DNA from 4 places in the Streptomyces sp. NPDC037401 genome. Region 2 is predicted to be linked to each of the others. Evidence: riboswitches for the same ligand, from Rfam matches in the RefSeq annotation. Region 2 holds a riboswitch; each other region holds the start of a gene.

The links. A riboswitch is a leader RNA that binds a small molecule or an ion and turns the genes downstream of it on or off. The one in region 2 is predicted to bind cobalamin.
Region 1: it holds a riboswitch for cobalamin, as region 2 does, so the genes downstream of both, ACZ7H1_RS30425 (ABC transporter substrate-binding protein) here and ACZ7H1_RS03785 (hypothetical protein) in region 2, are expected to answer to the same signal.
Region 3: it holds a riboswitch for cobalamin, as region 2 does, so the genes downstream of both, metE (5-methyltetrahydropteroyltriglutamate--homocysteine S-methyltransferase) here and ACZ7H1_RS03785 (hypothetical protein) in region 2, are expected to answer to the same signal.
Region 4: it holds a riboswitch for cobalamin, as region 2 does, so the genes downstream of both, ACZ7H1_RS18385 (cobalamin biosynthesis protein) here and ACZ7H1_RS03785 (hypothetical protein) in region 2, are expected to answer to the same signal.

The regions. Positions count from the first base shown of each region.
Region 1 covers NZ_JBVJWO010000036.1:53,213-58,861, reverse strand. Annotated here, with positions in the region: gene ACZ7H1_RS30435 (class I SAM-dependent methyltransferase) at 1-600, shown strand, start outside; partial or broken gene ACZ7H1_RS30430 (histidine phosphatase family protein) at 1,246-1,319, shown strand; cobalamin riboswitch at 1,552-1,732, shown strand; gene ACZ7H1_RS30425 (ABC transporter substrate-binding protein) at 1,965-3,209, shown strand; gene ACZ7H1_RS30420 (FecCD family ABC transporter permease) at 3,206-4,321, shown strand; gene ACZ7H1_RS30415 (ABC transporter ATP-binding protein) at 4,471-5,409, shown strand; gene ACZ7H1_RS30410 ((2Fe-2S)-binding protein) at 5,403-5,649, shown strand, end outside.
Region 2 covers NZ_JBVJWO010000003.1:195,632-201,280, forward strand. Annotated here, with positions in the region: gene ACZ7H1_RS03770 (ATP-binding protein) at 1-1,025, shown strand, start outside; gene ACZ7H1_RS03775 (UBP-type zinc finger domain-containing protein) at 1,022-1,375, shown strand; gene ACZ7H1_RS03780 (DUF4360 domain-containing protein) at 1,438-2,088, opposite strand; cobalamin riboswitch at 2,487-2,719, shown strand; gene ACZ7H1_RS03785 (hypothetical protein) at 2,788-3,009, shown strand; gene ACZ7H1_RS03790 (ABC transporter substrate-binding protein) at 3,339-4,328, shown strand; gene ACZ7H1_RS03795 (FecCD family ABC transporter permease) at 4,325-5,425, shown strand; gene ACZ7H1_RS03800 (ABC transporter ATP-binding protein) at 5,395-5,649, shown strand, end outside.
Region 3 covers NZ_JBVJWO010000001.1:333,990-339,638, forward strand. Annotated here, with positions in the region: gene metE (5-methyltetrahydropteroyltriglutamate--homocysteine S-methyltransferase) at 1-1,666, opposite strand, end outside; cobalamin riboswitch at 1,838-2,068, opposite strand; gene ACZ7H1_RS01450 (class II glutamine amidotransferase) at 2,251-3,084, shown strand; gene ACZ7H1_RS01455 (hypothetical protein) at 3,134-4,099, opposite strand; gene ACZ7H1_RS01460 (hypothetical protein) at 4,072-4,374, opposite strand; gene ACZ7H1_RS01465 (hypothetical protein) at 5,247-5,649, shown strand, end outside.
Region 4 covers NZ_JBVJWO010000015.1:151,645-157,293, reverse strand. Annotated here, with positions in the region: gene ACZ7H1_RS18405 (hypothetical protein) at 1-563, opposite strand, end outside; gene ACZ7H1_RS18400 (alpha/beta hydrolase) at 739-1,866, opposite strand; gene ACZ7H1_RS18395 (inorganic phosphate transporter) at 2,140-3,399, shown strand; gene ACZ7H1_RS18390 (hypothetical protein) at 3,431-3,652, shown strand; cobalamin riboswitch at 3,838-3,962, shown strand; gene ACZ7H1_RS18385 (cobalamin biosynthesis protein) at 4,021-4,992, shown strand; gene ACZ7H1_RS18380 (cobyric acid synthase) at 4,989-5,649, shown strand, end outside.

The sequences.
Region 1 (5,649 bases), on a different contig from region 2:
AGCCAAGACGGCGGGCCGGGCGCGGACGTGCTGGGCGACCTGGCCGGCCTGCGGGTGGGGGATCTGGGCGCGGGAGCGGCCCGGCACGCGGCTCACCTGGCGGTCCATCACCTGCCGGAGCAGGTCGTCGCGGTCGATTCCTCCTCCGCGCAGCAGGCGCTGGCCCGTGACCTGTACGGGGCGCTGGCGCCGCGCCTCCAGCTGGTCGCAGACGATGTCGTCGCGCACCTGCGGGGCGCGGCCGGTACGTACGACGTGCTGTACAGCGTGTTCGGGGCCGTCGACTTCGCCGACCCGCGCGAGCTGCTGCCGGTGGCTGCGCAGGCGCTGCGGCCGGGCGGGCGCCTGGTGTTCTCCACGCTCGCCCACTACCTGACCGGGGCACCCGCCGAGCCCGACGTCGTGGCGGCGGAGCTGCCGGCGAAGACCCCGGAGGGAGAGGCGGCGGTGTTGAAGCGGTGGGTCCTGCAAGAGCAGGTCTGGACGAAGCTGCTCGATGAGGCCGGCCTGACGAAGATCTCCGTGGAGACTCTGCCCGCCACCAGCTCGGGGCCGCGGGCGGCGGCCACGCTGCTGGTGACCGCTTATCGCGGAGAGTAGAGCCAAGAGCCGCCGGCCGGCTTCTCCGCTGCCGCTGCCGCTGCCGCTGCCGCTGCCGCTGACCGGCGCGGCCTGACGCCGCTGTTCTGGTCGCATGTGCGCCCCGTAGGAATCCAGCCAGTCTGGTAAGCACTCCTGTGACCGCAGCCGGAAGCCGGAGGCAACTGCACCCTTGACGCAACGAGCCGGAATGCGGGCCGGGAGGGCTCACGGGGGCGCGCAGGGTCGCGTGCGAAGAATGGCGCTACGGCCCGTGGCGCAGCGGGTCGGTGTTCCCGCGCGACTCCGATCGCCTGGCAGGACAGGGATTCGCGGGCCGGTGTGACGGTCCATCGAGTACGAGGGCGCCGGGTCTAGGGACAACCAGGGCGGAGTGAAGGAATCCGTCGGCGCCTGGACCGAGAGCCTCGCCGATCCACGCCATCGCGTGGCCATCGTCGACCGCCTCACCTGCAACGGCACCTGGAGTCGACTCCGACAGCCACGCCGGCACCCGAGCCGGTGCTGAAGAACCCGCTTGATGGTTTCGAACTGTCTCTTTCGTAGTTGCAGACTGCAATTGACCAGGACGCTACCTAGTAGGAGGGCACGCACTCGTGCGCACTCTTTACGTCGTCACCCATCCCGAGGCGACGCACCACGTCGAGGGAGAAGTCCTACGGTGAGGCGGGGGAAAGCCGCAGGAGTGGCTGGACCGGCGCTTCGTCCCGCCGCCCTCTGCGCCACATTGCCCGGGGCCGTGCGAACCACCGCCGCGGCTGAGCAACACCGGGCCTGGTGTCGCGCGGAGCGCCTGGCCCGCACATGCCTGACCGTATGGCGGCCGCAGCACGCGCACGGGCACGGTCCCGTCCGAAGGTACCAACGACCGGACTCGTGGTACGGAAGGTGATGGCTGCTGGTGTGGCTCTGTTGTGGCCTGACGCACAGGAGTTGGGCTGGCGTGCGGTGCCGCAGTCTGGGATGCTTCGCTTCGTCAAGCGACGGCGGAACGAGGAAGCCGGTGAGATTCCGGCACGGTACCGCCACTGTGTAGGGGGAGCGACTCCGCCGAAGCCACCGCCCGCTGGGTGGGAAGGCCGGGGAAGTGTTGATCCCGAGTCAGGAGACTCACGCCGTCGCACCTCAATGTACCGGGGCGGATTTCCCCGAGGGAGGACGGTGGCACTCGTGTGCCCGCGTACCTGTGTCAGCTCTGCGCTGTCGGCTGCCTTCGAAGGCCGGTCGCAGCGGTGTGACGTTCCCGCTTTGTCCTCGGGGATCTGAACCCGCCCTCCGTACCTTCTGTGACCGCCCTTGAGCGGTCGGTTTCGCACGCGCACCCGCATATCACCGGTGCGCTTCGACGCATGCCTGGAGCCTTCGTGTCTGTACGACCAGTCAAGTCCTTCCACCGGTCCGTCGCCGTTGCGACCTTGCTCGCGGCTGGACTCACCCTCACCGCCTGCGGCGACGGTGATGCGGTCCGTCCCGCTGATTCCCGTGCCTCCGGGGCCGCGGGAAGTGACGGCTGCATCACCGATTTCGATCCGGCCAAGGACTACTTCCCCGTCAAGTCGACGGTGAAGCACGCGCAGAACTTCACCCTGCGGTACGAGAAGAGCTACCAGGTCCTCACGGTCAAGGAGCCTTTCCCCCAGGGCAAGCCGGAGTCGTACGTCCTGGTCAAGTGCGGGGCACCCAAGCCGGAGCTGAGCGGTGACCTCGCCGGGGCGCAGCAGATCACGGTGCCGGTCAAGAGCTTGTACTCGGCCTCGACCACGCACCTTCCGCTGCTGACTGAGACCGGCACCCTCGATGTCCTGACCGGTATGGCCAGCGGTGCCCTCGTCAGCTCAGCCGAGGTCCGCGAGAGGGTGAAGTCCGGCAGGGTGACCGAGTACGCCAAGGACAAGGTCATCGACACCGAGAAGGTCATCGCGGCGAAGCCCGATGTCCTGATGACCCAGGGCACCGACGATCCCCAGTACCCCAAGCTGCGCCAGGCCGGCGTCGGCGTCGTCGCCAACGCCGAATGGCTGGAGGCGAGCCCCCTCGGCCGCGCCGAGTGGGTCAAGGCCATGGCCGCGCTCACGGGGGCGGAGAAGCGCGCCGGAGAGGTCTTCGACACCATCGAGAGCGACTACCGGAAGGTCGCCGCCAGGGCGGCCAAGACCGTCGCGGCGGCCAAGCCCGTCAAGGTGCTGCCCGGCACGATGTACCAGGGCACCTGGAGCATGGCATCCGGCGGAAGCTACATGGGCAAGCTGATCAAGGACGCGGGCGGCAGCTACCCGTGGGCGGATGAGCCGGGAACCGGCAACCTCCAGTTGAACTTCGAGGCCGTCTATGCCAAGGCCGGCGACGCGCCCCTGTGGCTGGTCGGCCAGCCGTGGACGTCGACCGCCGACGCGGTCAAGGCCGACAGCCGCTACGGCACTCTGGGTGCCGTGAACGGGGGTGAGGTCTGGACGAACACCAAGGCGCAAGGCCCCGGCGGCGGCAACGACTTCTACGAGCGCGGCGTACTGCGGCCGGACCTGGTCCTTGCCGACCTGTTCGCCCTCCTGCACCCGGACCAGGCGGCGGGCCACACCTTCACCTTCTACGCCAAGGTGCCCAAGGCGTGATCACGCAGCAGGCCGCCCCGGCCGTCGCCCGGCGGGCACCTGCCCCGGCACCTGACCGGTCGGTGCCGGGGATCCGACGGCGCCTGGCCGTCACCAGCGGGCTGCTGGCCGGCACCGCGGTCCTGTTCGTTCTGACGATCGCCTTCGGCTCGTACCACATACCGGTCACCGATGTGGTGCGGGTGCTGCTCGGCAGCGAAGAGGCCGACCCGCGGTGGGTGGTGATCGTCGAAGAGGTGCGGCTGCCGCGTGCCCTGACGGCGACCGCCGTGGGCGCGGCGCTCGCGGTCGCCGGGGTCCAGATGCAGACCCTCTTCCGCAACGCGCTGGCCGATCCGTTTTCCCTCGGGGTCAGTTCCGGCGCGAGCCTGGGCGTGGCGGGCGTGGTCGTCAGCACGGGGGGTGTGGCGGGGACCTTCACCGGAAGCCTGGCCGGGCTGGGGCGCCTCGGAGTCGTGCTGGCCGCCTCCCTGGGGGCCGGTGCAGTGCTGGCACTGGTACTGCTGCTCTCCCGCTGGGTGCGCTCGGCGGTCACCCTGCTGGTCATCGGCGTCATGATCGGCTCTGCTGCCACGGCCGTGGTCAGCGTCATGCTCGTCTACGCGCAACCCGAGCGCGCCCAGCAGTTCGTGATGTGGGGGCTGGGCAGTTTCAGCGCCACGACCTGGCCCGACCTCACGGTGATGCTGCCGGTGATCGGCGTCGGCCTGGTCGCGGCGATGCTCACCACCAAGCGGCTGAACGCGCTGCTCCTGGGCGAGGACTACGCCCGCACCATGGGCCTGAACGTGAGGCGCAGCCGCGACCTCGCGCTCTTCGGCACCTCCCTGCTGGCCGGAGCGGCCACGGCGTTCTGCGGCCCGGTCGCCTTCCTGGGACTGGCCGTACCGCACCTGACACGGGTCGCGCTGGGCACCTCCGACCACCGGGTCCTGGTCCCGGCGTCGATGCTCGCCGGCTCGTTCCTCGCGCTGGCCTGCGCGCTGCTCAGCCAGCCGCCGGGCATGGACGCGGTGCTCCCTCTGAACGCGATCACCTCGATCTTCGGAGCACCGGTCGTCATCGCGTTCCTGATCCGCAGTCGCCGCGGACTGCAAGGAGTGACCCCATGACGGACACACACTCGACCACGCGCCCGGACACCGCCACGGTGGCTGGGCCCGATGGGGGAAGGCCCACCGAAAGCCGCGGGCTCGACACCAAGGACCTCACGGTGGGACACCGGATACGCGCCTCTTGGGGCAGGAGCAGTCGGCGTGCCGTGCTGTCGGGGTTGGATCTGGAGGCCCGCGCCGGTGAGTTGACCGTCCTGCTCGGCCCCAACGGCGCCGGAAAGTCAACGTTGCTGCGGACCTTGTGCGGGCTGTTGCCCCCGCTGGCCGGGCGGGTGGAGATCGACGGGCGGGACATCACCGAGGAGCCGCCCGCGGCGCTCGCGCGGCGCCTGGCCGTGGTCCTGACCGACAGGGTCGACGCCGGGCTGCTGTCGGCTCGGGAACTGGTGGCGCTCGGCCGCCACCCCCACACCGGTTTCACCGGCCGGCTCACTCCCGCCGACCACGCCGCCGTCCAGTGGGCACTGGGGGCGGTGGGCGCCGCGCACCTCGCGGACCGGCCGGCCGCCGAACTCTCCGACGGCGAACGCCAGCGGATCCTCACCGCTCGGGCCCTCGCCCAGGAACCGGACGTCGTCCTGCTCGACGAGCCGACCGCCTTCCTCGACGTGCCCTCGCGGGTGGCGCTCACCGTGCTCCTGCGCGACCTCGCCCGCGACAAGGGCCTCGCCGTCGTGGTCAGCACCCATGACCTGGAGCTGGCCCTGCGGGTCGCCGACGCCGTCTGGCTCGTCGACCGCGAATCCCGCGTACACACCGGCGCCCCCGAAGACCTCATCCGTTCGGGGGCCGTCGCCGCGGCCTTCGACGCCGACCACCTTGCCTTCGACCCGCGCTCGGGCAGCTTCGGGCTTCGCCGCCCGTCGCACACCACCGTGACCGTGGACGCCCCGCCCGACCTGCGTCCGCTGCTGGAACGCGCCCTGGCCCGCGAAGGGCTGGCCGTGCGAAGCGGCGGAACGTCCGAGGCAGCCCAGGTACGAGCCGACGACGACGGCCATATGACACTGCGCGGAGGGGACAACCCCATCGACATGGACATCGCCTCGTTCCACGAACTGACCCGGACGGTACGCACGTGGTGAACGACACGATCCCGTCCGAGCTGGCCGCCATCGGACCGTACTTCGCCGTCACCTGCGGAGATCGGCCCGACAGCGATGGCTTCCGGCCGCTCACCGAGCTGTACGAGGACCCCGGACCGCTGGAGGAGTACGTACGGGCCGTAGCGGGGCGGCTCGGCACCGACCAGCAGCGCGTGGCCGCCTCGACCCTCCACATCGGCACGGCCTCACGGCTCTGGTCGATCTCCCTTGCCACCGCCG
Region 2 (5,649 bases):
TCACGCACGAGCTCAACAACCCGGCCGCGGCGGCCGTCCGGGCCACCGCGACGCTGCGGGAACGGGTCGGCAAGATGCGGCACAAGCTGGCCGTCATCGCCCAGGGGAACTACTCCCGCGAGGCGATCGCCGACCTCATCGAGATCCAGGAGCGCACCGTGGAACGCGTCGCGAAGGCGACGGCGTTGAGCCCTCTGGAGGCGTCCGACCGCGAGGACGAGCTCGCCGACTGGCTCGACGACCACGGCATCCCGGAGGGCTGGAGGGTCGCACCGACCTTCGTCCAGGCCGGGCTGGACACGGACTGGCTGGAGCAGGTCGCGGCGGCCGTGGCCGAGGACATCCTGCCGGCGGCCGTGGGCTGGCTCAACTACACGGTCGAGACCGAGCTGCTGATGGACGAGATCGACGACTCCACCACCCGCATCTCCCACCTCGTGGACGCGGCCAAGCAGTACTCGCAGCTCGACCGCGCCCCGCACCGGGCCGTCGACGTCCACGAACTCCTCGACAGCACGCTCCTGATGCTGTCCGGAAAGATCGGTTCCCGGGTGCGGGTGGTCAAGGACTACGACCGCTCCCTTCCCGACGTGCCCGCCTATCCGGCGGAGCTCAACCAGGTGTGGACCAACCTCATCGACAACGCCGTCTTCGCCATCGGGAGCACCGGGCGCGACGGCACGCTGACGGTCCGCACGGCCAGGGAGGGCGACCGGCTGCTGGTGGAGTTCCGCGACACCGGGCCCGGCGTCCCCGAGGACATCCGCGACCGCATCTTCGACCCCTTCTTCACCACCAAGCCGGTCGGCGAGGGCACCGGGCTCGGCCTGGACATCTCCTGGCGGATCGTGGTCGACAAGCACCACGGCAGCCTCCACGTCGAGTCCCTGCCGGGCGACACGCGCTTCCAGGTGCTGCTGCCGCTGACCGCCCCGGAGACCGGGACCGGAGCGGATCCGCAGACCGGGACCGGGACCGAGACCGAGACCGCGCGTACGACCCAGACCGCCGAGGAGCCCGCATGACCGAGATCAACGGGATCGACCCGAACATCCCGCCCAGCGGCACGGGCTGCGGGGAGTGCGACGCGGTGGGCGGCTGGTGGTTCCACCTGCGGCGCTGCGCCGAGTGCGGCCACATCGGCTGCTGCGACTCCTCGCCGGCCCAGCACGCCACCGCCCACTGGAAGTCCACCGGGCATCCCCTGGTGCAGAGCTTCGAGCCGGGCGAGGAGTGGTACTGGAACTACGCCACCGACGCCCTGTACAAGTCCGGCCCGGAACTGGCCCCGCCGGCCGGCCACCCGGCCGACCAGCCGGCCCCGGGACCGGCCGGCCGCGTCCCGCAGGACTGGCAGAACCTGCTCCACGGCTGAAAGGGCCGGGCGGGGACCCGTGTTGTCCCCGCCCGGCGCTCACTCGCCCGGCTCTGTCCGGCTCAGCTCTGGCGGCACTCCTTCCACGCGAGGTGGTAGACCGTGCTGATGTTGCCGTCGGTGGAGTCCATGGTCATGTAGCTGGTCGCGCCGGGGGCCGACGTCCCCTTGTTCACGCGGAGTTCGGTGTTGATGTTGAAGTTGCGCTGCACACCGCAGGGCGCCCACACGAGCTGCGCCCAGTCGGTCTCGTCGGTCGCCTGCCAGTTGTCGTCGTACGGTCCCCCGAAGTCGTGCGAGCGGTACGCCGTCTGCGGCGAGCCCTGGAAGTAGTACGAGGCCTTCTCGATGCCGGTCGCACCCGGCGCGAGCGAGGCGTAACCGCGGTAGTCGGCGCTGGCGATGGCGTAGGTGAAGCCGTGCGGGACGTGGACGACCAGGCTCAGCTGGCAGTTCCGGCGTGCCGCCGTGGGCGGTGCGCCGCCGCCGGTCTGGACGATGTACTGGCTGTAGGTGACGGTGAACGCGGTGTTGTCCTCCGACACCGCGAGGGCGGTGGTGTCCTTCGGACACCCGGATCCGTTGACCGTCGCGACCTCGATCACGATCCGGTCCGGCGGCGGGTCGACGATGCCCGAAGGGCTGTGCTGCGCGGGCAGGGCGGCGGTGAGCAGGGCGCCGATCGCGCCGCTCACCAGGAATCCACCGGCCATGATTTCTCCCATCCGTTGCTTCGGTACCGGGCGGCACGCGGGGACGTGCGGCGCAGCGGGGGTGGGGGGAAACGGCCGGCGGAGGCTGTGAGGAAGGGGCTGCGGGAATCCTAGGGAGGCCGGGCCCGGGCGGGCAGGCCCGGTCCGGCCAAAGCCGTCAGGAGGGCGGTGACCCGACCGCTCCGGCCGGAGCAGACGGGCGGGCGGCGGGGTCCCCGCGCGAGAGCGCCGGTCAGCGCACGGGCCCGTCCGGCCGGGCGCACGGATCGCGGAGGCGCCCGTGGCCGTCGGAGCGGAGGCCGAATGCGCCACCCCGTGCCGAAGGCAGGGGGAACCGCCGTACGCGCCCTGCCCGGGCGGTGCGCTGCGGGGCCCGGTGAGGCCTGCCTGCCTCGCAGGTAGGCTGTGCGCGCAGCTGGTTCGCCCCGTCCGCCAGGCGGGATGCGTCGCAAGAGGGAACCCGGTGGGAATCCGGGACTGCCCCGCAGCGGTGAGCGGGAACGACCGCCGTCATACGCACTGGGACCGGAACCGGTCCTGGGAAGCGACGGCCAGTAGGTGCCCGCCGGGAGAGAACGGCCCGGCAGGCGTGCCCGCGAGTCCGAAGACCTGCCACTGCCCGCAGGCCGAAAGGCCATGCGGGGTCCCGGAGAACACACTCCGGGGCCTTTCCGCCGCAACTCGCGAAGGAGAGTTGACGTGGCCGACCCGACCGTCATCACCGCAGGACGCGTTCCGAGGTTTCCGGGCGACTCCCGGGTGACGCTCGCCCCCGTCATGAGCGAGCACGACACGAACCCGTACGGCACGAACCCGTACGGCACGAACCCGTACGGCACGAACCCGTACGGCACGAACCCGTGCGGCACGAACCCGTGCGGCACGATCCGCGGCGGCGTGCCCGGGCCGACCGCCGCGTAGGCGACGGGCCGGCACACCGGCCCGTGCAACCCCCCTGCCCTCCCCGGCCGTTGCTGCTTTCGTGGCCGGGCGGGGACGCCGCCCCGCTGCCCCACGGGCCGTAGCGCGATCCGTCGCGCGCGACCCCGTGCGCCCCTGTGAGCCCTCCCCCTCCGCATCGCGGCTTATTGCGGGTTGCATGCAGTTGCCACTAGTTTGCGGCAGCGGTGGCAGGAGGGCGTACCGGACTGGCCGGATTCCCACGGGCCCGGCCGCCCGTCCCCCGCTCGGCCCGTCCGCCCGACGAGTCGTGCAGACCATCCGATCCATCTGCGGTGAGAGGACCATCCATGCCCCGCAACCACCCGAAATCCGTGCTGTCCGTGCTCGCCGCAGCCCTGCTGATATCCGGCTGCGGAGGCGGCACCACGCCCTCCGCCACCTCGTCGACGGATCCGGCCGCCAAGGGCTTTCCGGTCACGGTCGACAACTGCGGGGTGAAGACCACCTACCGGCGTCCGCCGCAGCGCGCCGTCTCGCTGAACCAGCACGCGACCGAGGTCATGCTCTCGCTCGGCCTGGCGAAGTCGATGGTGGGCACGGGCTACCTCGACGACAAGATCCTCCCCGAGTACCAGGCCGCCTACGACAGCGTGAAGGTCATCTCCAAGGAGTACCCCTCCTTCGAGGCGCTCCTGGAGGCCGAGCCCGACTTCGTCTACGGCGGATGGACGTCCACCTTCGACGAAAAGGAAGGACGCAGCCGGGCCGCGTTCACCAAGGCCGGGATCAACACCCACCTGAACACCGAGGAATGCCCCACCGGCCCGGTGAACGTGGCCTCCATGGACGCGGAGATCCGTACGCTCGCCAGGATCTTCGGTGTGCCCGAGCGGGCCGAGGCGCGGCTGGGGAAGCTGCACGCCACCCTCGACGGGGTCGAGACCCGGCTCGCCGGCGTCACCCCGGTCAAGCTCTTCGTGTACGACAGCGGCGACAAGACGGCGTTCACGGCGGGCGGCAAGGGCGTCGGCAACGAGATGATCCGGCGGGCCGGCGGGGTGAACCTCTTCGCCGACCTCGACAAGGCCTTCGGCGACGTCTCGTTCGAGCAGGTGGCCCAGCGCGCCCCCGAGGCCATCGTCATCTACGACTACGGCGACCAGTCCGTCGAGGACAAGAAGAAGTTCCTGCTCTCCAACCCGGCGCTGAAGGACGTGCCCGCCATCAAGAACCGGCGGTTCGCGGTCCTGCCGCTGTCCTCCACGGTGCTCGGCGTCCGGATGCCGTCGGCCGTCGAGTCGCTGGCGAAGCAGCTCCACCCGGGCCGGTTCCGGTGACCGAGACGAAAGCCCCGGCGACCGGAGGGGCCGGGCTCCGCGAGGGGGTCCGGCCGCCCGGCCCCGCGCGGCGCCCCGGGATCCCCTACGGCGTGGTCCTGGCGTTCCTGGGCGTCCTGGTGGTCTGCGCCGCCACGGCCGCGATCGCGGCGGGCTCGGTCAGCGTCGGGGCCGACCAGGTGTGGAGCATCCTGCTGCACCGCGTGCACCCGTCACTCGCCGAGCCCACGTGGACCCCGGTGCGCGAGACGATCGTCATCGACGTCCGCCTGCCGCGGGTGCTGCTGGCCGGGGTGGTCGGCGCGGGGCTGTCGGTGGCCGGAATGGCGCTGCAGGCCCTGGTGCGCAATCCGCTGGCGGACCCGATGCTGCTCGGAGTGTCCTCGGGCGCCTCGGTCGGCGCGGTACTCGTCCTGGTCCTCAACCTGACCGTGTTCGGGCTGTTCACCCTGCCGGTGGCGGCGTTCTGCGGCGCCCTGGCCGCCCTCGTCGCCGTGTACTTCCTCGCCCGCTCCGGCGGCAGGATGACGACGGTACGGCTGGTCCTGGCGGGCGTGGCCATGGCCGAGGTGCTGTCGGCGCTGGCCAGCTTCCTGATCGTCACCTCGAACGATCCGCACAAGACGCAGTCCGCGCTGCGCTGGATGCTCGGCGGACTGGCCGGCACCACCTGGACCACGGTGTGGATCCCGGTCGGTGCGGTCCTGCTCGGTACGGCCGTCCTCCTCGGCGTCTGCCGCCCGCTCAACCTCCTGCTGGCCGGGGAGGAGGCCGCCGCGGCCCTCGGTCTGGACGTCCACCGCTTCCGCGGCGCGCTGTTCACGCTGGTGGCCCTGATGATCGGCACGATCGTCGCGGTCAGCGGGCAGATCGGGTTCGTCGGGCTGATCATGCCGCACGTGGTGCGGCTGCTCGTCGGCGCCGACCACCGGCGCGCGCTGCCCGCCGCGGCCCTCCTGGGGGCCGCCTTCCTGATCACCGCGGACCTGGCCGCACGCACGCTCATGAGCCCGGAGGAGATACCCGTCGGCATCCTCACCGCCCTGGTCGGCGGCCCGTTCTTCCTCTGGCTGATGCGACGGAGGGCAGCCCAGTGACCAACCCGACCGACCCGGCCACCCCGACCGGCCCGACCGGCCCGGCGCACCCGCCGACCGGCGGGCCCGGTCGTCTCGAAGCCGACGGCGTCAGCGTCGTGGTGAACGGCAGAGCCCTCGTCCACCAGGCCTCGCTCCACGTGGCACCCGGCGAGGTGCTGGGACTCGTCGGCCCCAACGGCGCCGGCAAGTCCACCCTGCTGCGCACCTTCTACCGGGCGCTG
Region 3 (5,649 bases), on a different contig from region 2:
GGGCGTACGTCGTCCAGCGCACGGTCATGGGCGCGGGGCGGGAGATGTCACCGGCCAGCACCGGTGGCCGGACGTAGCGGGTGCCGTAGGACTGGACCCAGCCGTGCTGGGTGGCGAGGTACCCGGTGAGCTGTTCGGCGAAGTACTGCACCATGTCGTTGCGTTCGGGCTCGCCGTGCACGAGGACGTCGATCCCGGTCTTCTCCTGGAAGGCGAGGACCTCGCGGATCTCGGCCTCGATGCGCTCCTCGTATCCGGCCGCGTCGATCCGTCCGGCGCGCAGGTCGGCGCGGGCCGTGCGCAGGTCGGTCGTCTGCGGGAAGGAGCCGATGGTGGTCGTGGGGAGCAGGGGCAGGCCCAGGTGCGCGCGCTGCGCCGCGGACCGTTCGGCATAGCCCTGGGAGCGGCGGCCGTCGGCGTCGGTGACGGCCGCGGCCCTGGTCCGTACCGCCGGATCGTGCGTGATCGCGGAGCGTGCGCGCGAGGCCAGGTCGGCGCGGTTGGCGGCGAGTTCGGCGGCGATGGTGTCCGTGCCGCGCGCGAGTCCGCGGGCGAGGGTGGTGATCTCGGAGGTCTTCTGGCGCGCGAAGGCGAGCCAGCGCCGTACCTGGGGGTCGAAGTCCCGCTCGGCGGCGGCGTCCAGCGGTACGTGCAGCAGCGAGCAGGACGCCGCCACGTCGACCCGGTCGGCGAGCCCCAGCAGGGTGCCGAGGGTGGACAGGGACTTCTCGAGGTCGTTGATCCAGACGTTGCGGCCGTTCACGATTCCGGCGACGAGGCGCTTGCCGGGCAGGCCGCCGGTGGCGGCGAGGTCGGCCAGGTTGCCCGCGGCGGCCTCGGTGAAGTCGAGCGCGAGCCCGTCGACGGGCGCCTTGGCCAGGACGGGCAGCGCTTCGCCGAGCCGGTCGAAGTACGAGGCGACCAGGAGCTTCGGCCGGTCGGTGAGCCGGCCCAGCTCCCGGTAGGTGCGCGCGGCGGCGTTCAGGTCGGCCGGCGTCCGGTCCTGGACGAGGGCCGGTTCGTCCAGTTGGACCCATGCGGCGCCGGCGGCGCGCAGCTCGGCGAGGACCCGGGCGTACACCGGGAGCAGGCGGTCGAGCAGGGTCAGCGGTTCGAAGCCGGGTGCCACGCCGGGCGCGGGCTTGGACAGCAGCAGGTAGGTGACCGGGCCGAGCAGCACGGGACGGGCGGTGTGCCCGAGGCCGAGCGCTTCCCCGAGTTCGGCCAGCTGCTTCGAGGGGTCGGCCGTGAAGACGGTGTCCGGGCCGAGTTCGGGGACGAGGAAGTGGTAGTTGGTGTCGAACCACTTGGTCATCTCCAGCGGCGCCACGTCCTGGGTGCCGCGCGCCATGGCGAAGTACCCGTCGAGGGCGTCCGCGTCGACCGCGGCGCGGTGACGGGCCGGGATCGCGCCGACCATGACGCTGGTGTCGAGGACGTGGTCGTAGTACGAGAAGTCGCCGGTCGGGACCTCGGTGATGCCGGCGTCGGCCAGCTGCCGCCACGTGGTCCGGCGCAGGTCCCGGGCGGTCTCCTGAAGGGCGTCGGCGCTGACGCGGCCCTTCCAGTACCCCTCGACGGCCTTCTTCAGTTCCCGGTGCCGGCCTTGGCGGGGGTAGCCGTACACGGTGGCCTGCACCGCCGCGGCTGCGGACTTGGGGGTCACGGAACTCTCCTTCGCGAGCATGTCTCCATGGACCCGGCGACGGGTCGGGGCGCGAAGGGGTGACGCACCGGCGGACCGTCGCTGCCGCGTCCGCGTGGGTACGCGCGGACGTCCGCCTGATATGTGTCGCCGACCCGCCCACGAGGTCACCGGGATGTCCGCACACGGCTGGGCGCGTGCGGGCAGTGGCAGGTCTTCGGACTCGCGGGCACGCCTGCCGGGCCGTTCTCTCCCGGCGGGCACCTACTGGCCGTCGCTTCCCAGGACCGGTTCCGGTCCCAGTGCGTATGACGGCGGTCGTTCCCGCTCACCGCTGCGGGGCAGTCCCGGATTCCCACCGGGTTCCCTCTTGCGACGCATCCCGCCTGGCGGACGGGGCGAACCAGCTGCCCGGCCAGACTAGACGGCATTCCCGGAAGCCGGAGCGAGTTGTCCACATCCCGGTACGGCGGCCCCCGCCCGCGTGGCGATCACCGGTGCGGGTCGCCAGAATGAAGTGTGATCGCCGCACTCGTGCCGACCCGGAGCGGGGCCGAGCGGGGCGAGCGTCCGCAGGTGGCAGTGAGGAACACAGGTGATCGCACATGTGTCGATGGCTCGCCTACTCGGGAACACCCGTGCTGCTCGACACCATCCTGTACAGACCGGCCCACTCGCTGATCGACCAGAGCCTGCACTCCAGGCTGGGCGTGGAGACGACGAACGGCGACGGCTTCGGCATCGGATGGTTCACGGAGGAGAACAGCACGCCCGCGCTCCTCAGGGACGTGGGCCCGGCCTGGAACAACCGCAACCTGCGTGAGATGGCGGACCACGTCCGCTCCCCGCTGTTCTTCGCCCACATCCGCGCGTCGACCGGCACGGCGGTGCAGCAGTCGAACTGCCATCCGTTCCGGCACGGCAACTGGATGTTCATGCACAACGGCGCCATCGCCGGCTTCCACCTCATGCGCCGGGAGCTCATCCTCCGGATAGAGCCCGCGCTGTTCTCCGACATCGAGGGAACGACCGACTCCGAGGTGATGTTCTACCTGGCGCTCACGTTCGGCCTGGAGCAGGACCCGCCGTCCGCCGTGGCCCGGATGGCGGGAGTGGTGGAGCGCGCAGGCCGTGAACACGGCGTGGAGTTCCCGCTCCAGATGACGCTCGCCGTGACCGACGGGGTGCGCCTCTGGGCCTTCCGCTACTCCAGCGCGCAGCGGTCCCGGTCGTTGTTCTACAGCAGCCGCGTGGACGCACTGCGCAGGCTGCACCCGGATCTGGCGTTCCTGCGGGACGTCTCCGACGAGACCCGCCTCATCGTGTCCGAGCCCCTCGGCGACCTCCCGGGCGCATGGAACGAGGTACCGGAGAACAGCTACGGCGTCGTACAGCCCGGTGCCGACGAGATGCACCGCTTCGTGCCGCAGCCGGCATGAGCTGCCGCCGCCCTCGGGAACCGATCAACGCGGCACGCCCTCTCCGTGGTCAGCGGCAGCTCGCCGCAGGGTCGTCGTGGACGATGGCGCAGACCATCTGCTCGCCGCGCCGGTGGTCGGGATAGGCCCTGAGCAGCTCGGCCTTGAAGTCGTTCCACTGACGGGAGGTCTCGGCCGTGGCCCCGGACACGGCGCTGCGGAAGTTGCCGCCGGTTCGCGAGCGCGGGGATGCGGCCGTGTCCTTGTTCAGGTCGCGGTTGTGGGCGACACGGCCGGCGCAGTCGTCGGCCCTGACGCCGGTGGAATCGAAGTCGGAGTAGCAGCCGGTCGTCAGGTCCGCGGGTATGCGGGCGCGCGCCTCCCGGGTCCAGTCGGCGTCGTTCATGGTGCTGTAGCGGCGGATGTCGAGGAACGGTGCGACGCCGGTGCGCGCGAGTCCGGGAGGGTTGGTCACGCCGACCGGACCGGGGGCCGCACGGTCGGCCCAGTTCGAGTGCGCGTAGAAGTCCTGGATCTGGTGCCAGCCGCGGCCGAGCTGTGCCAGGACTCCGCACTTGGCCCGGTCGGGCGCTTCGTCCCAGGTGCAGTGGGAGGACAGGTCGCTCTGGTCGGCCCGTACCCGTCCCTGTGCGTCGACGAGGCCGTCGGCCGCCCGGACCGCGTTGCGGAAGCGGGCGACGGACGTACGGATGCAGGCGAGGAGTTCGGTGGTGGCCTCGTCCCGGCTGCGCGGATAGCCCCGGGCGTGGCGGGGGGCGAGGTAGTCGGCGTTGTCGCAGTGCAGCGGGCCCATGAGGAAGTACCCGCCGTGGTCGTTGGCATTGACCGCCCCGTCGCGCGCACCGGCCATCTCGGACAGGGTGGCGGGCTCCCAGGGCAGCGCCTTCCGGGTGATGTCCTCGTGGTTGCCGCCGGTGAACGCCAGCGCGGGGTCGGGCGGCGCAGCGGCCAGGGCGATCACGATGCCGGCCGCGACGGTCGTTCGCGTCAGGCCGGGCAGCAGGCGGTGTGACACGCGAAGCTCCCGTCGTACGGGTCCCGGTGCCGCGGGGGTCGGGCCGCGGAACGGGGGCGGCTGTAGTCGGAGCACAGGGCCCGGATCACGAAGACCGCGACGGCGATCGAGATGACGGCCCACACGGGCGTGTTGATCACGCCGAGTACACCGTCCACGAGGAGGAGTACGCCGGCGAACACGGTCCCACCCGCCGCCCAGCCGCTGCGGCCGTCGTACGGCACGCCGCCGCGGGGGGCTCCGGTAGCAGGGGTGGGAGGCGATGTCTGTGCCACGAGGAGCTCCTTCATCGGGCGTGGCGCCGGAAACGAGCGCCAGCCCCAGCCTCCGTGGGTCGCCGGGGGTCGAACACCCGGGCGCGTCCGTTCGGGTGAACGGCGCTGACGCCCGCGGCTCTCGCCAGCGCCCGAGCAGAGCCGCGTAGGCCCGTTCGATGCCCTGAGCGCGGCCGGTCCCCAACTCGACGTAGGCGTGCCCGCCGGCAGCACACGCATCGCGCAGGGCGGCGCTCTGTTCCCGGACCCACGCGGCGGTTTTCCGGTAGGTGGCGTCGTCGGCTCCCTCGAGCCACTCCGGGGCGGCGCGCAGGTGCTCGGGGGTCAGTTCCGTGTTCCCGAGGAAGACGGAGGCCAGCGGTATCCCGAGGGCGGCGGCGGCCGTGGCCGCTGCCGGTGTCACGATGTCGCCCTCGACCACGTAGCCGTCCTCGGGGTCGGAGGCGTCGAGGGCCTCGGCGCAGGCACGGACGAACTCGATGAGGAACGGCTGGGCGAGCAGTGCCTTGTCCGGATGCGTACCGTGCCGCACACCGTGCTCGGGAGCAGCGCGCTGCAGCATCGACACCAGGGCGTCGGCCGGGCATCCCGGGAGGCCCTGCCGGTCCAGCAGCATCCACGCGAGGGTGCTCTTGCCCACGCGGGGCGGGCCGCCGATCAGGTAGATCACCCGGGGACCGTACCCCGGCCCCCCGCACCCGGCCGAGCGGTTTTCGGGACGTCCGGCGCGGCCCGGGGCGAGCGTGGCGACGGCGGTATCCGGCCTCCGTGGCGCGGGGCTTACCGAGCCGGTTGCGGAACTGACAGTTCCTCGATGAGGGCACCGCGGTGCGTGCGGAGCGTGACGCGGTACGGGACTTACGGTGGGTTTTGTGACGGAACATGCGGCGGACGCCATGGGCACGGAGACGGCCGCGGCCCAGCTCAAGGAGCGGCTCTACGCGACCATCACCATGATCTCCGTCGTCATCGGGCTCGCGGGCGGCAGCCACGTGGACCTTGTCGGAGCCGCGGCGACGGTCGTCACCGCCTCGGCGGGCCTCTGGCTGGCCGCGCTGGTCGCCGACCAGCAGGCCCATCGCGTGACGCACGGCGCCCTCGCCCGGGGGCGGGAACTGCGCACGATGCTCTTCGTCAGCAGCCCCCTGCTGCTCTCCGCGGTGGGCCCGCTCATCCTGATCGGCGTCTCGGCACTGGGCGCGATGGGACTGGAAACGGCCCTGCTCACGGCGGCCGGGGTCAACGTCGCCAGCTTGTTCGCCTGGGGTTGCTACG
Region 4 (5,649 bases), on a different contig from region 2:
ACGGGGCCGGCGGACAGCTGGAGGAGGGAGAGGAGCTGGGGCATCGCCTCCACGACCTCGGCGACGGCGGCGGGGCCGATGCCGTCGGGCGCGGGGTGGATGAGGGACCAGGCGTCGAAGACGGCCACCCAGCCGCGCAGGACGGCGGAGTCGTCGCGGTCCCAGGCGTGCAGCCGCCAGCCGGGGCGGGCGCGGCCGCCGTGGACTTCGACGAGTCCGGAGAGCCGTGCGCGGTCCCAGCCCACGCGGACCTGTCCGGACGTCAGTCCCAGTTCCGCGGCGGCCCGTTCGACGTCCGTGTCGGAGAGCAGCGGGCGGGGGCCGGTCTCGGCGGCTCCGTCGAGGCGCAGCTCCGCCCAGCGGGCGAGGCGGGCCGCGTCGGAGAGTGAAGCCCTGGCCCGGTTCGCGAGTTCGGCGGTCGCGGGTGTCCCCTCGGGCGGCCGGGGCGCCGGCCGGGTGCGCCGGTTCGACACCGCCGTACGTGCCGTGGCGATGGAACGCGGGGAGACGAGTCGGAGTCTGGAGTCGCGAGCCAACTGCTCATCAGGCTTTCGGGACGTCACGAAGAGCAGTCTCGCCCGTCACCGGCCGAAAGCCCAAACGGAACCGGCCATTACCACTGCCCAGAGGGGGTACAGACCAGGACAAGGCACCCTGCCCGCCACTGCGGCCCCGGGGGTTCCGGCCACGGGGAGGGCGGGCCCGCACCGGCCTGCACGGCGCAGCCCGGCACCGGATTCACATCAATGGGGTGAGGAAGCGGCGCAGTGCTTCCTCGTACGCCTCGGGGGCGGCGTTCCACATCGCGCCGTGCGGGGCCTGCGGGACGGTGTGCAGCGAGACGAGGCCGGGGCGGGCGGCTGCCAGCTGTCCGGAGAGTTCCCAGGGGGCGAGGAGGTCGCCGGGCCCGTGGAAGATCAGTACGGGGACCTTCAGACCGGCCGGGTCCGCGAATTCCGGCGCCCGCCCGGTGCGCAGCCCGGCCCGGCCCTCGGCGGCGCGGACGGCCAGCGGGAGGAGCGGGGCGGGGGTGCGGCGGGCGGCGGCGAGGGCGCGCAGGGTGAGGTGCCAGTCGAGTACGGGCGAGTCGAGGACGAGGCCGGCGATGCGCTCGTGGAGGGCGGAGCGGGCCGCGGCGTGCAGGGCCATGGCCGCTCCGGTGGACCAGCCGTGCAGGACGACGCGCTCGGCGCCGAAGCGCACGGCGTAGCGGATCGCGGCGTCGAGATCGCGCCATTCCGATTCGCCGAGGTGCCCGAGGCCGTCCGGCGAGCGCGGGGCGCCCAGGTCGTTGCGGTACGCGAGGTCGAGGACCGGCAGTTGCATGCGGTGCAGGAAGGGCATGAGGTTCATCGGGTGCTCGCGCGTGGAGCCGAGTCCGTGCACGGTGATCACCCACGTGCGGCGGGCGGCGGGTACGAACCAGGCGGGCAGCGCGCCGAGCTCGCCGGGGACGTCGACGTCGGCGTGGTCGAGACCCAGGGCGCTGCGCGGGTCGCCGAGGTGGAGCGTGGGGGTGAGCCGGACCCGGACCCCGGGCTCCAGGGCGCCGTGGGTGACCCGGGCGAGCCGGCGCACGACGGTGTCGGGCTCGTGCGGGGCGCCGTCGAGGACCGGGCCGACCACGGCGTGCACGCCGGGTGCGTCGAGTCCGTACGTCCCGGGGAGCAGGGAGGCCAGGGAGCGGGTCAGGGAGACCCGTCCGGGGGCAGTGGCGTGGACGCTGAGCCGGGGGCCGCCGGGCAGCGGGCGCCCGGGGGCGGGCCGCAGGGCCGCGTCGCCTGCGTACCGGCCGGCCGCGACGGCGGCCGCTCCGGCGCCCAGCAGGGTGGTGACGGCCGCTGCCGTCGCTGTTGCGGTGCGCACGGCTCCAGTGTCGGGCGGCCGGGGCGGAGCGGCCAGTCCGCGGGGTGATCTGGATCTCTTCCGGGACGCGGCGGAGCGGCGGAAGTCGCTCCGGTTGCGTTCCGTTTACCGTGTTCTGACGTGCGTAAACCAGAGCAGGGCGGAGAAAATCGGGTCAAATCACTCGACCGGTTACCGATCCGGTACACCGGGCAGCCCGTCCCAGTTCACCTTCCGTTCACTCAGGTTGCCTACGGTCGCCGAGCCACTGACCTCAAACAGAAGCCTGGGTAAATGGAGCACATAACGCTTCTCCTCGGGATCGTGATCGTTACCGCTCTCGTCTTCGACTTCACGAACGGTTTCCACGACACCGCCAACGCGATGGCCACCACCATCTCGACTGGCGCTCTCAAGCCCAAGACGGCGGTGGCCATGTCCGCCGTGCTCAACCTCGTCGGCGCGTTCATGTCCGTGGAGGTCGCCAAGACGATCTCCAAGGGTCTGGTCAACGAGGAGGGCATTCAGCCAGAGGTGATCTTCGCGGCGCTGGTCGGCGCGATCCTCTGGAATCTCCTGACCTGGCTGGTCGGGCTGCCTTCCAGCTCCTCCCACGCCCTCATGGGCGGTCTGATCGGTGCCGCGGTCGCGTCCGCCGGCATCGGCGCCGTCAACGGCGGCGTCGTCGTCACCAAGGTGCTGATCCCCGCGATCGCCGCCCCGCTCGTGGCCGGTGTGGCCGCCATGCTGGCCACCAAGCTGACGTACAAGCTCGGCGGCAAGGTCGGCGACAAGACCTCGGCCAAGGGCTACCGCGCGGGGCAGATCGCCTCCGCAGGCCTGGTCTCCCTGGCGCACGGCACCAACGACGCGCAGAAGACGATGGGCATCATCACGCTGGCGCTCGTCGCCGGCGGTGCGATCGCCCCCGACTCGAACCCGCCGGTCTGGGTCATCGTCTCCGCCGGTGTCGCGATCGCGCTCGGCACGTACCTGGGCGGCTGGCGCATCATCCGCACCATGGGCAAGGGCCTGACCGACCTGCAGCCGCAGCAGGGCTTCGCCGCCCAGACCTCGGCCGCCAGCGTCATCCTGGCCTCCTCGAACCTCGGCTTCTCGCTCTCCACCACCCACTCGTGCTCCGGCGCGGTCATGGGTGCCGGCCTCGGCCGCAAGGGCGGCGTGGTCCGCTGGTCCACCGCCACCCGCATGTTCGTGGCCTGGGGCCTGACCCTGCCGGCCGCCGCGCTGGTCGGCGCGCTCGCCGAGCTCGTCACCCGCCAGGGCGACTGGGGCGTCGCCGCCGTCGCGGTCTTCCTCGTCGGCTCCTGCCTCGCCATCTGGCTGGTCTCGCGCCGCCAGGTCGTCGACCACAACAACGTCAACGACGTCGACGCCGACGCCGAGGCCCCCGGTGTCGTGACCACCGCCATCGCGGCCGTCACGCCCCCGCCGGCCGGCACCACCGCCGCCGTGACCGACGAGGACCTCAAGGCCACCATCCCGGCCCCGGCCCACGACGAGACCCCGGCCGCCCCGGCCGCCGCGGTCTGACCCGGCCGGACCAGAACAGAGGATCAGCAGTATGAAGATCGACTGGGCAGCTCTCGGCTCCGTCTTCGGAGTCAGCCTGACGGCCACCGTGCTCGTCGTGGCCCTCTTCACCCTCGGGCTCGTCGGCCTCTCCAAGCACGAGGCCGCGACCGAGCAGGGCGGGGCCGCGACCCTGGCCCGCTCCGGCGCCTACGCCGCCTTCGCGCTCTGCGCGGCGGCCGTGAGCTACGGGATCTACCTGATCGTCGCCTGACGTCACCGCGAAAGCTCCCCCGGAGGCCGCCTCCGGGGGAGCTTTCGCGTACCCGCCCCCGCCCCCGCGGCCCGGTCCCGGCCGCCCGTGTGGGGCTGCGCACACTGTCCTTGTGCAGGTCAACGGCGAGTTGACGGGCCATCGCGGTGCGTGGTGGACTGCCCGAGCCAATACGGCGGCAGGAGAGGAAGTCCGGTGCGAATCCGGCGCGGTCCCGCCACTGTCACCGGGGAGCTCTCCCCCACCGTGCGTCACGGCCCCCCGCGGGCTGGAAGGCCGGGGGAGCCGCCGATCCGGGAGCCAGGAGACTCTCACCGCCGGTCACGTCGAACCAGGGCGCGGACCCTGAGTGAGGACACATACCTGCCATGCGTGCCGATCGCGTTTTCGCGTACGGCGCGGCGGCCGGGCTGATCGGCGACCGGATCCTGGGGGATCCGCGACGCGGACACCCCGTCGCCGCTTTCGGCCGTGCCGCCGCAGCCGTGGAACGGGCCCTGTGGAACGACGACCCGGGCAGCCAGCGCGGCCGGGGCGTCCTGCACACCCTGGTGTGCGCCGGAGGCGCGGCCGCGCTGGGCGCGCTGGGCGCCCGCGCCGTGCGCTCCCGGCCCGCCGCCGTCCGCATCGCCCTGACCGCCGCCGCCACCTGGACCGTCGTCGGCGGTACCTCGCTGGGCCGGGAGGCCCGCGCGATCGGCGGGGCGCTGGTCGCGGGCGACACCGAGGTGGCCCGCGAGCGGCTGCCGCACCTGTGCGGGCGCGATCCGCACTCCCTGGACGAGCAGCAGATCGCCCGTGCCGTCGTCGAGTCCGTGGCCGAGAACACCTCGGACGCCGTGGTCGGCGCCCTCGTGTGGGGCGCCGCCCTCGGCGTGCCCGGTCTCCTGGCCTTCCGGGCCGTGAACACCCTGGACGCGATGGTCGGCCACCGCTCCCCCCGGTACCTGCGCTACGGCTGGGCCTCGGCGCGGCTGGACGACCTGGCCGGCTGGCCGGGTGCCCGCCTGACGGCGGCCGCGGCCGTCCTGGCCGGACCGGACCGCCGGGGGGCGGTACGGGCCTGGCGCGCCGACGCGGACCGCCACCCGAGCCCCAACGCCGGGCCGGTGGAGTCGGCGTTCGCGGGGGCGCTGGGCGTGCGGATGGGCGGCACGCTCGCGTACGCCGGCCGGGTCGAGCACCGGCCGGTGCTCAACGGCGCGGCGGGGCGGCCGGTCGAGGCCGCCGACATCGAGCGGGCGGTACGGCTCTCCCGGCAGGTGACCTGGCTCGCGCTGGGCGCCTGTGCGGCGGGCCGGCTGGCCGTGTCACGGGTACGACGGAAGGGGCGGGCATGAGCGGCGCGGGGCCGGTCGCAGGACGGGCCGGCGGACCGGCGGGCGGCCGGGGCGGCGGAGCGGCGCGCCGGGGCGGCGGACTGCTGGTCGCCGGCACCACCTCGGACGCGGGCAAGAGCGTCGTCACGGCGGGCATCTGCCGCTGGCTGGTGCGCCAGGGCGTCAAGGTGGCGCCGTTCAAGGCGCAGAACATGTCCCTGAACTCCTTCGTGACCCGCGAGGGCGCCGAGATCGGCCGGGCGCAGGCCATGCAGGCCCAGGCCGCCCGGGTGGAGCCCACCGCCCTGATGAACCCCGTGCTGCTCAAGCCGGGCAGCGACCGCAGCAGCCAGGTGGTGCTGCTGGGCAAGCCGGTGGGCGAGATGAGTGCGCGTGGCTACCACGGCGGGCGGCAGGAGCAGCTCCTCGGCGTGGTCACGGACTGCCTGGAGCAGCTGCGGGGCACGTATGACGCCGTGATCTGCGAAGGAGCGGGCAGTCCCGCCGAGATCAACCTGCGCCGCACCGACATCGTGAACATGGGCATCGCCCGCGCCGCCCGCTTCCCCGTGGTGGTCGTCGGGGACATCGACCGGGGCGGGGTCTTCGCCTCCTTCTTCGGGACGACGGCCCTGCTGAGCGCCGCGGACCAGGAGCTGATCGCCGGCTATCTGGTCA